DNA from 2 places in the Neisseria polysaccharea genome. Region 1 is predicted to be linked to the other one. Evidence: predicted binding sites of a transcription regulator. Region 1 holds the regulator's gene; the other holds the start of a gene.

Evidence for each region. The regulator sigma-54, encoded in region 1, starts transcription at its own class of promoters, with help from an activator protein. The targets are predictions, from matches to a motif close to CTGGCACGCTTCATGCTT.
Region 2: RDY34_RS01170 (acyl-CoA dehydrogenase family protein) is a predicted target of sigma-54. The motif match lies at 1,412-1,429, and genes of this name have one in related genera.

What each region holds. Positions count from the first base shown of each region.
Region 1 covers NZ_CAUJNZ010000005.1:108,051-111,468, forward strand. The annotation lists gene katA (catalase KatA) at 1-772, opposite strand, end outside; gene rpoN (RNA polymerase factor sigma-54) at 1,120-2,463, shown strand; gene hpf (ribosome hibernation-promoting factor, HPF/YfiA family) at 2,538-2,831, shown strand; gene murU (N-acetylmuramate alpha-1-phosphate uridylyltransferase MurU) at 3,051-3,418, opposite strand, start outside.
Region 2 covers NZ_CAUJNZ010000001.1:249,269-252,686, forward strand. The annotation lists gene mfd (transcription-repair coupling factor) at 1-1,300, opposite strand, end outside; gene RDY34_RS01170 (acyl-CoA dehydrogenase family protein) at 1,509-2,936, shown strand; gene RDY34_RS01175 (hypothetical protein) at 2,959-3,228, shown strand; gene mltB (lytic murein transglycosylase B) at 3,137-3,418, shown strand, end outside.

The DNA of each region.
Region 1 (3,418 bases):
AGTCGCCGCGCTCGATGGCTTCGTACAGGTCGCGCTGGTGGCTTTCGCGGTCTTCGGCGATGATTTTGGCGGCTTCTTCGTTGGTCAGGTTTTTAATGCCTTGTTGTGTGCGGAAATGGAATTTCACCCAAAAACGCTCGCCTGCTTCGTTCCAGAAGCTGTAAGTATGCGAACCGAAGCCGTGCATATGGCGGTAGCCGGCAGGGATGCCGCGGTCGCTCATCACGATGGTAACTTGGTGCAATGCTTCAGGCAGCAGCGTCCAGAAGTCCCAGTTGTTTGTGGCGGAACGCATATTGGTGCGCGGATCGCGTTTGACGGCTTTGTTCAGGTCGGGGAACTTACGCGGATCGCGCAGGAAGAACACGGGCGTGTTGTTGCCGACCACATCCCAGTTGCCTTCTTCGGTATAGAACTTCAGTGCAAAGCCGCGGATGTCGCGTTCCGCATCGGCTGCGCCGCGTTCGCCTGCCACGGTGGTAAAACGGGCGAACATCTCGGTTTTTTTACCGACTTCGCTGAAGATTTTGGCGCGGGTGTATTTGGTGATGTCGTGCGTTACGGTAAACGTACCGAATGCGCCCGAACCTTTGGCGTGCATACGGCGTTCGGGAATGACTTCGCGCACGAAGTCGGCGAGTTTTTCATTCAGCCACAAATCCTGCGCCAGCAGGGGGCCGCGCGGGCCGGCGGTCAGGCTGTTTTGATTGTCGGCAACAGGCGCGCCGTTGTTCATGGTCAGATGGGTGACGGGGCATTTGGAGGTAGTCATCGCTCTTGTTCCTTTTCTCAGGTTGGTCAAATGGGGGGAAACGGCTTACAGTACGATTTGGCGGAAAGCGTATTCGTAACCGGTTTCTTGATTGCAATAAATTTCTTGAATCGACATTTTGTTTTCCTTTTGTAAAAACTATGGATGCGACTATACGCCAAGATTTTCGCTATTAAAACTATGAAATCGATTTAATATTGTTATAAGCAATCGGTTTTTGATTTTCGTTTGTTTTTTGTTATCGAACGGAATCCGAACCCGCTCATTAAAACCATTTATAATGCAATGACGCTTTGCGGCATTTTTTGCGCCGACAGACTGAAAATAACAATTTCCCCCACATTATCATGACCTTACTCGGAATAAAGCTCAAACAGACCCAGCAGCTCAACCAGCGGCTGCAACAATCTTTGCGCGTATTGCAGATGTCGGGTATCGAACTTGAACGCGAGGTCGAAAACTGGCTGTCGGACAACCCCCTGCTCGAACGCAAAGACACGGATGAATTTTCCGATGCCGAGTTCAGCCATTACACTGCGCCTGCCCGTCAAATCGGCGGAGACGAAGGCGAAGATATGCTGTCCAACATCGCCGGTGAGCAGGATTTCAAGCAATACCTGCACGCGCAAGTGTGCGAACACCCGCTTTCCGACCAAGAAGCCGCCTGTGTCCACATCCTTATCGATTTCCTTGACGAGCAGGGTTATCTGACCGACAGCATCGAAGACATCCTCGACCATACGCCCTTGGAGTGGATGTTGGATGAAGCAATGCTGCAACACGCGCTGACCGCATTGAAAAAATTCGACCCGGCAGGCGTGGCCGCCGCCGATTTGACCGAATCGCTGATACTGCAGATAGAAAGATTGGGCGAATGTGCTGCCAAACCCGCCGCCCTGCATATCGTCCGAAACGCCCTCGACAGCATTGACGGCAACCGCAGCCAAACCCTCGCGCGAATAAAGAAACGCCTGCCCCAAACCGACAGCGGCACACTCGAAGCCGCACTCGACCTCATTGCTTCGCTCAATCCCTTTCCCGCCGCCGGTTTTGCCTCGTCCACGCCCACGCCGTATATCCGCCCGGATGTCTGGATTGAGGAAAGTAAGGACGGCTGGACGGTCAGTTTCAACGAAGACTCCCTGCCTCCTCTGCAAATGAACAGCGAATATTGCGAACTGATGCCGTCTGAAGGCCTCTCACCCGAATGGAAGGAAAAAATCAGCGAAGCCAGACAACGTATCGATTCGCTCGAATTGAGAAAGGCAACCGTCGTTCTCCTTGCCGAATACATCGTTAAACATCAGGCAGACTTTTTCACTTTTGGCGAAATCGGACTCGTCCCCCTGCTGATGAAAGATGCCGCCGCCGAATTGGGTGTGGCAGAAAGTACCGTTTCACGAGCCGCCAACCAAAAATATTTGTCTTGCCCGCGCGGAGTGTTTGCGCTACGCTATTTCTTCACGCAGGCAGTTCAAATGGAAGAAGGTAAAGAAGCCGTCAGCCAACACGCCGTTAAAGCCGCACTCTCCCAGCTTGTCGGCAGCGAAGACAAACGCAAGCCCTATTCTGACGAGGCACTCGCCAACCTGCTGGCTTTCCGCGGCATGGAGGTTTCCCGCCGCACAGTCGCCAAATACAGAGAATCCCTTGAGATTCCGGCAGCACACAAACGCAAAACCGCAGAATAATTTTTCAACACAATGCTACAACCCGTTTTTCCGTTCCGTCGCCGACGGACAGAACCCACCGAAGGAGCTGTATCATGAATCTGAAAATCACCGGTCTGCATTTCGACATCACCGAAGCCATCAAAAACCACGTTTCCAAGAAACTGGAACGCATCAACCGCCACGCTTCGGACATCATTTCTCTAACTGTAACGCTGTCTGTGGAAAAAGCCGGCCATAAGGCCGAGGCAGACGTACACCTTGCCGGTAAAGACCTGCACGTCGAGTCCGACGGTCAGGACATGTATGCCGCCATCGACACCCTGACAGACAAACTTGACCGCGCCGTATTGAAACACAAAGAAAAAATCGGAGAAGTCCGCAACTGACCGAATCGGTAAAATGCCGTCTGAAACGGATTTCCGTTTCAGACGGCATTGTTTATTCTGCATAACCAAACATGAAACAAATCCGCCTTATCTTGAACCGGTTTTGATGCTCAACACATACCTCCGCACAACCTGTTCCGAAAACCCTTTAAAGATGCAATGCATCAGTTAAGACGGCTGCAATAAGAAAACGGGATGCAAATCCGCATCCCGTTCCGTTTACTTCCAAGCCCCTGCAACGGCTTGCGCTTCCTTCAGACGGCATACCGTGCCGACATCCAGCCACAAACCCGTATGCTTCTGACCGCTCACGCGGTTTTGCCGCATTTCGTTCCGCAATACGGGCGCGAGTTTCGCCACACTGCCCGCTTCGATACCTCCGAACATTTCGGTGCGGTAAATGCCCACGCCGCTGAATGTCAATCCGTTGCCGCCGGATACTTCCGGCCGCACGCTGCCGTCGGGCAGCAACAAAAAATCACCGTCGGGATGGTGTGGGGGATTTTCCACCAGCCACAGATGGGCGGAAATATGCTCGGGCAGGGACGATGCCGTCTGAAACGCGGCGGTAAAATCGATGTCGGTCA
Region 2 (3,418 bases), on a different contig from region 1:
CTTGCTGTTGGCTCGGAGATTGCAGTCCGCCCAGTTTGAACCCGTATGCCAACGGCGCAACCGTTATCATCAGCGGCTCGTGTGCCGATAAAAAGCCCTGCCAGTCGGACACAGGTTTGGCTTTCAAGCCGTTTTGCTGCAAGAAGCCGATCATGGTTTCGCGCCGTCCCAAACTTTCGGCGCACAGCAGAATCCGTCCTTCAAACGCCGTCTGAAAGTCCTTCAATGCCTGCAAAGGCTCGTCGGATTGGCGGTTGACGGCAAGGTCGGGCAGGGTGTGTTCCTTGCCGGAAACATCGGGCAGCACCTGTCCGTAGTTTTTCAGACGGCCTGCGAATACATCGGCAGAGAGATACAAATGCTGTGGAAGCAAAGGCGGATAGGTTTCGTCGCCCTGCGCCATGGCGTAACGTGATTTAACGTCGCTCCAAAAACGGTTTGCCTCGGCGTGAACATCGCCCAAAGAGACAAACAGCGCGTCTTCGCCGATATAGTCAAACAGCGTTTCCAGCTCGTTTTCAAAAAACAGCGGCAGGTAATATTCCACGCCCGCACCGAAGTGGCCGTTGCTTACTGCTTTGTACACAGCCGCATCGTTCGGATTACCATCGACTTCCTCGCGGAAGCGGCTGCGGAAGATTTTTTGCGCTTCGCTGTCGGTGGGGAACTCGTGCGCCGGCAGCAGGCGGATTTCGGAAACAGGAGAAATGGTGCGTTGTGTTTCGGTATCGAAGGTTTTGATGCTGTCGATTTCATCGTCGAACAAATCAATGCGGTACGGCATTTCGCTGCCCATCGGGAACAAATCGACAATGCCACCGCGCACGGCAAACTCGCCTGCCGCGACAACATGGGAAACATGGTTATAACCTGCATCCACCAAATCACTTTTCAGACGGCCTATATCCAAAGTCTGCCCCGTTTTCAGCCAAAACGTGCGCCCCGCCAAAAACGGCACGGGCGGCAGCTTCTGCATCGCCGTGGCAACCGGCACAAACAACACGTCCGCCGCGCCGCTCTTAATCTGCCACAACGCCGAGAGCCGCTCCGACACCAAATCCTGATGCGGCGAAAAACGCTCGTAAGGCAGCGTTTCCCAGTCCGGCAGGAACACCGCCGTATCGTGCGGACGGAAAAACCGCCATGCCGTCTGAAGGCGCAACGCCTGTTCCGCATCTTGGGTCAGCACGACCTTGAGCCGCTTATGCGGCAGATAACGCGCCAAAGCCAGCGGCAGCGAGCCTTGAGACAGATTAAGCCAACGGGATTTTTCACGGGGTTTGGGGATGGGGTAGGTCATGGCGCGGAAATATTTCAGATACGAAGGCAAACGGCGATTTTAACACGATGGCGATAATCTGATGCCGTCTGAAAGATTGATTAGCATGAAAACAGTGAAGCGGATTGTTAGCTGTCATACTTTGTGGTAAATTTTAGAAACTAAACTCTAAATTATGGGCGGCGGTTTGATAAAACTGCCCGTTAATAGAAATTAACCGGAAAATATGATGACACACACTGAATCAAGCGCGCAGCCGTCAACCATGGACACGGCTGCTTTTTTAAAGCACATCGAATCCGCATTCCGCGGCATTTTTTCAGACGGCATCAACCTCATGCAATACCTGCCCGAAGACAAATGGCTTGCCTTGAAGCAGGCGGGTTTGCTGTTGCCCTTTCTCGACAAAAAACACGGCGGCCGCAGGGGCAGCCAGTTTGAAATTCAGGAAGTATTGCGAATTGCGGGGCATTACGGCGTGCCCGTTACCCTGCGTACCGGCATCGAGGGCGCGCTGGTGTTGCAGCCCCTGCAAGAATTCGGCGACGAAGCGCAAGTCGCGCAAGGTCTGGACATGGTTTTCAAAGGCGAGGGCGGCGGTTTGGGCATTACCGAACCTGAAACCTCCGGTGCGGCGATTGCACGCGAAATGCAGTCCTACTACGAATATACCGACGAACAAACCATTTATGTCAATGCCGCGAAATACTGGCAGGGCAACTCGCAAAGTGACTTCCTCCTAGTCGCCGCCAAAGAACGCAAAAACGGCAAACTCTCCAAAGTCATCAACCTGCTGCTCGTTCCTAAACAATACATCCGCTACGAAGCCCTCACATCCGAAGGCTTGCGCGCCGTCCGTTACGCCGTCAACCACATTGATGCCCAAATGCCTGCCGCTGCCGTCATGAAACTCTCTCAGAGCGACGCCGCCGGTTTGCGCGCGTTCCAAAACATCTTTATCCGCAGCCGCCTGCAACTGATCGGCATGACGCACGGCATCATGGAATACATCCTTGAAAACCTGAACCGATACGTCCGCAACGACATCAAATTCGTCGATTACGAACGCCGCGAAATCCAGCGCCGCCATCAGGTTTCCGAGATTCTTTACCGCTACGTCTGCTATTCTGTTTCGCCTATTGCCCCCGTAGCCCATCAACTGATGGAGGCAAACATCATCAAAACCCTCGCCACGGAATACACTTACGCCGCCGCGCAAATGTTGCAAAAACTCTTGGGCGCGAAGGGTTTTGAACGCGGACACACCGCCAGCAATATCGCTATCGACATCCGTCCCTTCACGATTTTTGAAGGTCCGAACGATATGCTTTATGCCGAAATTTACGACCAGTTCGTCCGCGCCACCGCCGAAGAAAAAGAAGCAGGCATTAAGTTGGACAAAAACCAAACCCTGCTCGACCGCCTGCAAACCGATGCCCGCTTTGCCGCTGTTGCCCGCGACTACACTTTGCCCGAAGACATCCGCAGCTTCCTGCAGGAACACACCCTGACCGACGCCTGCGCCCTGCAAAAAGTCTTCATCGGCAAAATCATCGCCCGACTCTTTGTCTTCGTACAGGCGGAACACGAAGACACCGCAGCCTTCCTGCTGAACGACATCCGCAAAGACATATTGGACTGCCGATATTGCGGATAGCGGGCAAATACGGCGGCAGGCAATGCCGTCTGAAAGGGGAAGTGCCTTCAGACGGCATTTTCGGCGGCGGCATACGGATTTCGGGCGGTGCAAGAGGCAACGTGCGGCATTCCGCAAAGCCGCCGATTGCGGCGGATGCCGCATTTCGCGCGCCCCCTTGTGCCGCTTTCCCACTTACCCTATTTGTTCGGAACATATTTATGAAAAAGAGAAAAATACTGCCGCTGGCAATTTGTTTGGCGGCTTTGTCTGCCTGTACGGCGATGGAGGCACGCCCGCCCCGGTCAGATGAAGCCCAAGCCCCCCGCGCGGATGAAATGAAAAAAGAAAGCCGCCCCGCGTTTGACGCGGCAGCCGTACCGGTATCAGACAGCGGGTTTGCTGCCAATGCAAATGTCCGCCGTTTTGTGGACGATGAAGTCGGGAAAGGGGATTTTTCCCGGGCGGAATGGCAGGATTTTTTTGACAAAGCGGCTTACAAG